Regions from separate parts of the Nocardioides sp. NPDC127503 genome, predicted to be linked through region 1. Evidence: riboswitches for the same ligand, from Rfam matches in the RefSeq annotation. Region 1 holds a riboswitch; the other holds the start of a gene.
What was found. A riboswitch is a leader RNA that binds a small molecule or an ion and turns the genes downstream of it on or off. The one in region 1 is predicted to bind S-adenosylmethionine.
Positions count from the first base shown of each region.

Region 1 (5,077 bases):
TCTGGGTGCTCCACACCGAACCCGGCAGCGGCGGCGTCTTCGACCCGGAGTCGGGTCACGTGCGCTATCTCGACGGGCTCAGCGGCCCGAAGCCGGGCGACGTCGAGGTGCGCAAGACCGCCCACAACGCCTTCACCACGACCAACCTGCAGCAGGTGCTGACCGAGCGCGGGATCACCGAGCTCGTGGTGTGCGGGATCCGCGCCGAGCAGTGCGTCGAGACCACCGCGCGGGTCGGCTCCGACCTCGGCTACCGGGTCACCTATGTCGCCGACGCGGTCACCACCGAGCCGCTGGGCGGGCTGTCGGCCGAGGAGGTCGTGGAGCGTACGAAGCTCGTGCTCAGCGGCCGATTCGCCGAGATCGCGACGATCGCCGATCTGGAGGCTGTGGCAGCATCTGCGGTATGAGCGCCGTCGTGTTCGTGCTGCTGCCCGGCGTACATCTGCTCGACCTCGCCGGGCCGGCACAGGCGTTCCACACGGCGCGCAGCCTGGGACACCCCTACGACCTCGTGTACGTCGCGGGCGCCGAGCCGGGGGAGGTGCTCTCCGCGCAGGGACTGCCTCTGGCAGTCACCGGCGAATGGCCCGATCTCGACCCCGGTGACCTGCTCGTCGTGCCGGGCTGGCGAGCGGCGTACGACCTCGTCGCCGGCCCCCGGCTCACCCGGGAGACCGCCGAGCGGCTGCGCGCCCATCATGCCGCCGGTGGCGAGGTGGCCAGCGTCTGCGCCGGCGCCGACGCCCTCGGCCAGGCGGGCCTCCTCGACGGGCGTCTCTGCACCACCCATCACGATCTCCAGGACGCGCTGTCCAGGCGCTACCCGAAAGCCCGGGTGGTGCGCGACGTGCTCTTCACCAGCGATGACCGGATCGTGACGTCGGCAGGCATCGCCAGCGGCATCGACCTGAGTCTGCACCTTCTCGCGGTGCGCCACGGACCGGCGTTGGCGGCTCGAGTCGCCCGCGACATGGTCGTCTACGCGCGGCGCAACGGCGACCAGCCGCAGGAGAGCGTCCTGCTGCGCCACCGGAACCATCTCGACGACACCGTCCACCACGTGCAGGACGTCATCGACGCCCGGTTCGCCGAGCCGCTTCCGCTCTCCGCTCTGGCGGACGGTGCGGGGGTGAGCGAGCGCACCCTGACTCGCGCCTTCGTGGGTGCGACTGGCCTCACCCCGCTCCGCTACCAACAGGCTCTTCGCCGCGAGCGGGCCGACCATCTGCTGGCCGCGGGCACCACCATGGAGTCGGCTGCTCGAGCGGTCGGTTTCGACGACGCCCGGATGCTGCGTCGCCTCCGCGCTCGCTGACTCGAGACACCCTCGGCGTCCAGATGGCGGACAGATGGTCCGAGGAGTGGAACCCGGGTGTGTTTCAGGCAAGTTGCCTGCCGTACGATCGGTATCGCTCATCGAGAGGGACTGAGGGAACGGCCCAGTGAAGTCCCGGCAACCGACCACGAGCCTCCTCCCGACCATCGGGTAGGGCGTGGAGCAGGTGCTAATTCCGGCCCGGCGCGAGAGACGTGATCGGGGAAGATGAGGAGGAGGTTTCTCATGAGCGCTGCGACCACGGAGACGAAGGGCCTGCGCGAGGGTGCGTTCGGCAATGCCTCGGCGCTGTCGTGCCGGGAGTGTGGGCACCAGATCGAGCTCGGACCGCATTACGCCTGTCCGGAGTGTTTCGGGCCACTCGAGGTGGCCTATGACTTCCCGGCCGTGACCCGCGAGGAGATCGAGGCCGGACCCCGCAACATCTGGCGCTACAAGGCGCTGCTGCCGGTGCCTGACGACATCGAGCAGAGCCCGAACACCGAGCCCGGCTTCACCCGGCTCCTGGAGGCGAAGAACCTCGCCAAGGAGCTCGGCATCGAGAAGATCTGGGTGAAGGACGACTCGACCAACCCGACCAACTCCTTCAAGGATCGCGTGGTCGCCTGTGCTCTGAGCGCCGCCCGCGAGCTCGACGCCAAGGTCTTCGCCTGCCCGAGCACCGGCAACCTGGCCAACGCTGTGGCGGCGGCCGGAGCCCGCGCCGGCATCCCCACTGCCGTCTTCATCCCCAGCAACCTCGAGCACCCCAAGCAGGTCAACTCCGCCGTCTTCACCGACAACCTGATCGCCGTCGACGGCAACTACGACGACGTCAACAAGCTGGCCCAGGAGATCGCCGCGGAGGAGGAGGGCTGGGCGTTCGTGAACGTCAACGTACGTCCCTTCTACGCCGAGGGCTCCAAGACGCTCGGCTTCGAGATCGCCGAGCAGCTCGGTTGGCGCCTGCCCGACCAGATCGTCATCCCGGTGGCCTCCGGATCCCAGCTGACCAAGGTCGACAAGGCCTTCAAGGAGCTGATCAAGCTCGGTCTCGTCGAGGAGAAGCCCTACCGGATCTTCGGCGCTCAGGCCACCGGCTGCAACCCGGTCGCGACCGCGTTCAAGGCCGGCGTCGACGCCATCCGCCCGGTCAAGCCGGACACGATCGCCAAGTCGCTGGCCATCGGCAACCCGGCCGACGGCATCTACGTCCTCGATGCCACCCGATCCTCCGGCGGCGCCGTCGAAGAGGTCACCGACGACGAGATCCGTGCGGCGATCGTGCTCTTGGCCCGCACCGAGGGCATCTTCACCGAGACCGCCGGCGGCACCACGCTCGCGGTCACCAAGAAGCTCGTCGACAACGGTCTGCTCGACCCGAGCCTGGAGACGGTGATCATCAACACCGGCCACGGCCTCAAGACGCTCGACGCGGTCAGCGGCATCGTTGGCCCCCGCGCCACCATCGCCCCCAACTACGACGCTTTCGAGGAAGCCGGGCTCTCCCAGGCGTAGGTTAATTTCGCGTTCACATCCGTGGGGTACACCTAAGGAATGTGAACACCACGAAGACGAGTGAAGAGGCCAAGTGGCTCGGCATGGTCGCCGCCACCGCCGGGGTCGCCGGCGCAGTCGGTGTGGTGGGGGCGGCGGCCGGTGCCGGATTCGTGACGCTGCTGAAGAGACAGGCGGCGCACGCGCGCGACGTGATCGGCAAGCCCCTCGGTGAGGAGGCGATCGATGCCGACAAGGTCTACAAGAAGACCTACGGAGGTACGCCGGTCGAGCTCCTCATCCTCGGCGACTCGATCGCCGCCGGGCTGGGTGCGGAGACCAGGAGCGGCACCCTCGGCGCCCGGCTGGCCAAGGGCACGGCCAAGGCTCTGCTGAGGCCTGTGCGGCTGCGTACGGCGGCCGTGGTCGGGGCCGAGACGTCGATGGTCCCCGCGCAGCTCGAGTCGCTGCCGGAGGGCTACCGGCCCGATGTCGCGGTGGTCATCGTCGGTGGGAACGACGTCACCCATCGGGTGCCGCAGAAGGACTCCACCCGGGTGCTGGGGGAGGTCATCGACGCGCTGCGCGAGCGTGGTGCCGAGGTCGTCGTCGGCACCTGCCCGGACGTAGGCGCGGTACGCCCCCTGCCGCAGCCGCTGCGCTCGCTCGGGCGCAGGATCGCCAAGCAGTTGGCCGAGGGACAGCGAGAGACCGCACTGGCCCGGGGCGCCCACGTCGTCTCGCTCTCCGAGGTCGTCGGCCCGTTCTTCATCACCAACCCCGACGAGATGTTCGCGATCGACCACTTCCACCCCAGCGCGATGGGCTACAAGCGCACCGCCAAGGCGATGCTGCCCTCCGTACTCGCCGCCCTCGGGCAGGTCCACCAGGTCCCGTTCGGACACCACCTGCCCGAGCTCCCGCCCGAGGCGACCGAGCCGCCGGATCCTGACACGAACACCGGTCGAGTCGGCTCGTCATAACGCGCCGACTCGGCGAGCTCTCACGTTCCCGGTCCACGATCGGCTCCTATGGGCTGATATCGACTCATTCGATGAAGGTGCGGATATCAGCCCATGGGGCCTCTGGGTTAGCCCGTGGGGGTCCTACTCGCCGTGTCGGTGTCGTCCTCGCCCGGGATCTTGCCGCCGGTGCTGAGCATGTCGGCGGTGAGGCCGGTGGCGGCGCGGTAGTCGACGGTCCCCGCCGGCGTACGCGGCACCGACTCGACCAGCAGGACGAGCTTGGGCTCGTGGGACTCCCCGAGCCGGTCGCGGGCGTGCTTGCGCAGGTCGGCAGCGGTGGTCTCGGTGGACGGGGCGGGCTGCACCAGCGCCGCGACCTGCTGGCCCCAGCGCGGGTGGGGCATGCCGAAGACGGCGGCGTCGACGACGTCCTCGTGGGCGAGGAGCACGCCCTCGATGGTCTCGGGGTGGATCTCGAGGTCCCCGGTGCGTACGAGGGTGGCGGCCCTGCCGAGCAGGGTGATCGAGCCGTCCTGCTCGCGGCGGGCGAGGTCGCCGGGGAAGGTCCAGCGCCGGTTGTCGACCAGCTTGATCGCGGTGGCCGAGCGGGCGTTGTCCTTGTAGTAGCCGAGAGCCGACGGACCGGAGCGGGCCAGCAGGCCCTCGACGCCGGGCGCCGCCGGGGTGAGGTCGGGGTTGAAGACCTCCACCTCCGGACCCACCATGAACCGCGCCTCGCCGGGCACGAGCGCCGTGCCGTCGTCGGCGCGGGAGCCGGTGACGCCGGTCTCCAGGGTGCCGTAGGAGTCGACGATGACCCGGCGGGCGAAGGCGTTGCGCAGAACGCCGAGGACGCCGTCGGAGAGCGGCGCCGCGGTGTTGGAGACCCCGGCGAGCGAGTGCAGCGGCCAGCGCTTCTTGCCGGTCAGCCGGGCCTTGGCGACCGGTCGCGCCTGGGCGTCGCCGAGGAGCGTGATCGCGGTGGCGCCGGCCTGCTCGGCGAGGTCGAGGAAGGCCTCCGCCGAGAACGACGCAGAGGTGTCGAGCACCGCGGTGCCGCCGGCGACCAGCGCCCGCAGGAGCAGCAGCTGGCTCTGACCGTGCAGCAGCGGACCGCCGGCGAGCAGGACGACACCCGAGTCGCGAGCGGCGGCCTCGGCGGCGAGCCCCGCGACCGACGGGATCGGAGCGTTGCGGCGGACGGTGTTCAGCGCCGCCCAGATCAGGTCCTCCTGGCGCCAGACCGCACCCTTCGGGGTGCCCGTGGTGCCGGTGGTGAAGATGATGTGCCAGTCGC
Region 1 covers NZ_JBEORH010000005.1:219,500-224,576, reverse strand. Annotated here, with positions in the region: gene ABTW65_RS13705 (isochorismatase family protein) at 1-410, shown strand, start outside; gene ABTW65_RS13700 (GlxA family transcriptional regulator) at 407-1,318, shown strand; SAM riboswitch class I at 1,414-1,553, shown strand; gene thrC (threonine synthase) at 1,565-2,836, shown strand; gene ABTW65_RS13690 (SGNH/GDSL hydrolase family protein) at 2,878-3,798, shown strand; gene ABTW65_RS13685 (AMP-binding protein) at 3,906-5,077, opposite strand, start outside.

Region 2 (5,077 bases), on a different contig from region 1:
GCTGGTCGAGGGAGACGTCGACCGGCTGCCCCTCCAGCGCCTCGGTCAGCCAGCCCAGCGCCTCGTCGGGTTCCAGGAAGAAGTCGCCCGAGAGGACGACGTCGATGATCGTGTCAGCGGAGACTGTCGCGTCGACGACGACCAGCTTGCCGCCGCGTACCTTCCGCTCGCCATGCACTCTTTCACTCACGATTTCTCAACACCGTGAGCGCCCCGAATCATCCCTGCTAGACGGCTGCTCCGCACGACCCGGCGGTGTCGGCCAGACGGGTCAGACCGACCGGTCCGACGAGCGGGCGCGGGTCCTCGGCGAGCGTCCAGGCGCCGTCGACGAGGACGTAGTCGCCGCGGACGTCACCCTCGAGAAGAGAACGTACGCCGGCCACCAGCCGGTCCACGTCGGCGACCGAGGTGCCGATGCCGATGCTCGCGCGGACCGCGCCGCCGGTGAGCCCGATGCGCTTGAGGAGCGGCTGGGCGCAGAAGCGGCCGTCGCGTACGCCCAGGCCGTGCTCGGCGGAGAGGTACGCCGCGACTCGGCCGGGCTCGATGCCGTCGACCGTGAACGTGACGACCCCGACGGGCTCCTCGGAGTCGGGCCAGAGCCGCAGAACGTCGACACCCTCCAGCGCGGACAGGCCGGTCACGAGGCGCCCCCTCAGTGACGCCTCGTGGCGGTCCAGCTCGGCGGGCTCGAGGCCGCCGAGAGTCGTACAGGCAGCGGCCAGTGCCGCGGCGCCGATGACGTTGGGCGAGCCGCCCTCGTGGCGCGCGGGAGCGGGCTGCCAGGTGGTCTCGACAAGCTCGACCTCCGATGCGTGAGTGACGTCATCGACGGCCCCTCCCCCGGCGAGATAGGGCGTGCCGACGTCGAGCCAGTCGCGGCGCCCGACCAGGGCGCCTGCTCCGTAGGGGGCGTAGAGCTTGTGGCCGGAGAAGACGACGTAGTCGGCGCCGGTCGCGGCCAGCGAGAAGTGGCGGTGGGCGAGCAGCTGGGCGCCGTCGACGAGGACCCGGGCGCCGTGGGCGTGGGCCAGGGTCACGATCTCACCGACCGGCAGCGCCTCGCCGGTGACGTTGGAGGCGCCGGTGATCGCGACCAGGGCGAAGCTGTCCCGGGCCAGCTCGCCGGCGAGGGCGTCGATGGTGCCGGCGAGGGTGTCCCGGCCGGCGACCACGGTGACGCCGGCCTCGACACGGCGCCATGGGAGCAGGTTGGCGTGGTGCTCGATGTCGAGGACGAGCACGCGGCCCGGTACGCAGCCGGCCAGCAGGTTCACCGAGTCGGTGGTGTTGCGGGTGATGACGGTGACGTCGTCCTCGCGGGCGCCGACATAGGCGCCGATGGTCGCCCGCGACTCCTCGTAGAGGGCGGTCGAGACCTGGGACAGGTAGCCGGCGCCGCGATGCACCGAGGCGTACCAGGGCAGGACCTCGGCCACCCGGTCGGCGACGCTCTGCAGCGCCGGCGCCGACGCGGCCACGTCGAGGTTGGCGTACGTCGTGGTCGTTCCGTCCAGCAGCGGGACCTGCGTGTTCGAGCCGACGAGCGGAAGCAGGGACATGGGGCACCCTTCGGGTCATGGCTCCCCAGGACTGCCCGGCGAAGCACGCGCTTGCCCGCGCCACCTCGGCGAGGGCCTGGTCGTCACCCGGAGCACCCCACCGCGTGGGAGGGTTGCCCGCCAGCAAGCCGGGGCTTCGCGCTGGCAGTCGTGACCTTCGCCGATGATGGTGCCGGAGACGGAGGGTGCCCCGCAAGGCGTACGTCTCGAACTATGGACGCTTGTCCTACATATTGGACGCCGCTTAGGCGGTCGAAACGGCGCGAACCGGCAGGATCAGCGCCGACGGATGCTCGGGATCGTGGTGGACCGTCTGGTCGGCAGCCCGGAGCGTCGTGGCGGTGGCGAGCGGCTCCCCGGTCCCAGGATTACGGGCGAAGCGCGGGAAGGCACCGCTGGAGACCTGCACGCGGATCCGATGGCCGCGCTTGATCCGGTGCGCCGTAGGCCAGAGCCGCACGGTCGCGCAGGTGAGCTCGTCGGCGCCCGTCAGACTGGTGAGTCCGTCGCAGACGTTGTGGGAGCGGCCCTCCTCGTCGACATCGCAGAGCCGCACGAAGACGTCGGCGTACGCCAGGCTCGACCGGAACCAGATCTCGGCACTCACCTCGCCGACGACCTCGACGTCCTCGTCGAGCACGGTTGTGGTGTAGGTGAGCACGTCGGACCGGGCCTCCACGGCCCCGTTGTCGACGCGGCCGCCGCTGCTGATGCTGATGCCCCCGGCCGCCGGGGTCGGATCGGCCGGGTCGTAGTGATAGCGGTCGGGATCCGAATCGTCCGGGGTGCTGACCGACAGCCCGCCGTCGCTCTGGAGGTGGAAGCGCTGCGGCTCGCAGCCCTTCGGCGGCCAGGACTCGAAGTCGCGCCAGGCGTCCTCACCCATCACGAACAGTCGCACCGGTGCCCGTTCGGCCGGCTCCTCGCCGCGTGCGTACGCCAGGCCGAAGTCGACGGCTTCGGCCGCTCCAGGAATCGTCAGGTCCACATGGGTCCAGGGCCCGACAGTGAGCCGGGCCGGCTTGCCGGCGTCCTGAAGAATCGCGAAGTCCCGCAGTTGACCCGGCAGGAAGACGTCGTACCAGCCGCCGATGGAACTGACCGGGACACGCGTGCCGGCGACCCGATGGCGGTGGTCGATGCCGTCCCAGTGCGGATCGTCGGCATCATGGGCGAGAACGTCCTGGATGTACTGCGAACGCCGGCCCGTGGCGGCGACGTCCATGTCCTGCAGGGGCAGCACGCGCAGGGCGGCGGCAGTCTTCTTGGTCTGGGCGTTCCTGCGGAACATCGCGAAGGGGCGCTCCTGGGTGGCGACCAGCGCGCCCCACTCGAGCGGCAGCTCCAACGAACGACCGTCGGCGCGCATGAACTCGCTCGTCAGCGCCGATTCGGTGACCACCGGGATCATGGCCTTGACCTGCGGCGGCAGACTGTCGGCAACCGCCCACTGCACATACCCCAGGTAGCTGATGCCGACCAGCACCATGGAGTCGCCGAACCACGGCTGCTCGATCACCCAGTCCAACGTGTCCAGGCCGTCCTCGCGCTCCTGGAGCATGGGGTCCATGACGCCACCGGAGCCGAAGCCGCCGCGGACGCTCTGGATCAGCACCTGGTAGCCGCGCTCGGCGAGCGGGCGAGCCATGATCGCGCCGAAGAAGCCAGCACGGCCGTACGGGCACCGGACGAGCGCGGTCGGCAGGCCTTCCGCAGCCCCCTTCGGCGCCCAGCGATCGGCCAGCAGCTCCACGCCGTCCCGCATCGGCACCCGCAGGTCGCGTTCGACGACGACCCGCCGCGTCAGCGGCTCAGAAAGATTCATCTGGCGCTGGATGATGTGGCTGACCAGGCTCATCGGTCGGTCTCCTTCTCGGAAGCAGTGGTCCGGCGCAACGCACCGGTGATGACGCCGAGCAGTCCGATGAGTCGGTCGGCGAGGTCCTCGGGGTCGAGCGGGTCGGCCGCGTCGGTCACCCAGGCGTTGACGACGGTGGCCCCGCCGCCGGTGACGAAGACCGCCAGGTCATCGAGCTGCTGCGGGTCGTACTCCTCGGCGAACTGCGCATCGATGGCACGTCGGTTGACCGGGATGATCAGGCCGCTGAGTGCCTTGGTCAGCGCGTAGGCGCTGGAGCTGTTGAGCATCGCCCGGTAGAAGACGCGATGCTCGGCGAAGTGCCGAGTCAGGGCCAGCGCTCGCTCGCGCCCTTCCGGCGCCACGTCCGCGAAACGCGGCAGCAGCTCGGTCCTGGCCAGGTCGAGCGCGGCCTCGAGCAGCAGGGCGTCGCGATCGCCGAAGTGCTGGTACACCAGCTGCCGACTCACGTCCGCCGCCGCCGCGATGTCGGAGATGGGAATCGCGGCCGTGCCCCGTTCGGTGACCAGCGCGATCGCGGCCTGGATCAGCGCCGCCCGCGAACGTCGGACGCGGCGATCCTTGGCAGGGGTGGCCGCGGCCAGCTCGAACTCCATGGCCATGACCATAGACACTTGTTCATTAATGTACAAGTGTTGCGAATCTCCGCCGAGGGGTGACGGCCTAGCTCACGGACGGCCTTCCCAGGGGTTGCCGCCGCCTCCCCAGCCGTCCTCGCCGTCACCCTCGCCGTCGCAGGTGCCGAAGAACTCCGAGACCGGGTCGCACTCCTCGCCGTCGTCCTCTTCCTCTGGCGGCGCGGGCGGAGCGATCAGCTCCTCCTCGTGACCGGTCTCGGGGTCCTGGCCGTCGACGTAGACGGGCTCGGGGAAGTTCTCGACCTCCTTGCCCTCCATGGCCTTCGCCATGATGGCCGCCCAGGTCTCGGTGGGATAGTCGGCGCCGAAGTAGGACGGCATCCAGCCGCCGTCGAGCTTCCCCTCGCCGTTGCCGCGCGAGTAGCGCACGGCGGTGGCGATCTGCGGGGTGAACCCGACGAACCACGAGGAGCAGACGTACTGCTCGTTGGTGCAGGTGCCGGTGCCGGTCTTGCCGGCCACCGGCCGGCCGATGCTCTGGGCTTTCTGGCCCGAGCCGCTCTGCACCACGCCCTGCATCGCGTACGTCACGTCAGCGGCGATGTCCTCGGAGATCGCGTGCCGGGCGTTCTTCCGGCCGTTCCAGCTGTAGAGGACGTTGCCGGCGCGGTCACGGACCTTCTTCACCACGTGTACGTCGTGGCGGTAGCCGCCGTTGGCGATCGTGGCGTAGGCGTTGGCCATGTTGATCGGGCTGACGTTGGCGCGGCCGAGGGCGATCCGGTCGTCGGTCTTGTGGTCGAAGTCGGTGGTGGTGCTGGGGATCCCGGGAAACTTCGGGTCCGCCTTCGCCGGGGCGACTCCCGCGGCGACCGCGGTGTCGTAGATCGCCTTGCGGCCCGCCTCGGGGCCACCCATCGACTCGGTCATGTCGATGTAGGCCGTGTTCACCGACTGCTCCATCGCCTTGAGCATGGTGATGTATTGGCCGTAGTCCATCCCGTCGGCGATCCCCGCCTGCTCGCCCTCGTTGACCACCTCGGAGCCGGCATAGG
Region 2 covers NZ_JBEORH010000011.1:40,384-45,460, reverse strand. Annotated here, with positions in the region: gene lplB (lipoate-protein ligase small subunit) at 1-190, opposite strand, end outside; gene ABTW65_RS23000 (aminotransferase class V-fold PLP-dependent enzyme) at 228-1,565, opposite strand; SAM riboswitch class IV at 1,608-1,721, opposite strand; gene ABTW65_RS22995 (CocE/NonD family hydrolase) at 1,810-3,423, opposite strand; gene ABTW65_RS22990 (TetR/AcrR family transcriptional regulator) at 3,420-4,040, opposite strand; gene ABTW65_RS22985 (transglycosylase domain-containing protein) at 4,113-5,077, opposite strand, start outside.
Region 2: it holds a riboswitch for S-adenosylmethionine, as region 1 does, so the genes downstream of both, ABTW65_RS23000 (aminotransferase class V-fold PLP-dependent enzyme) here and thrC (threonine synthase) in region 1, are expected to answer to the same signal.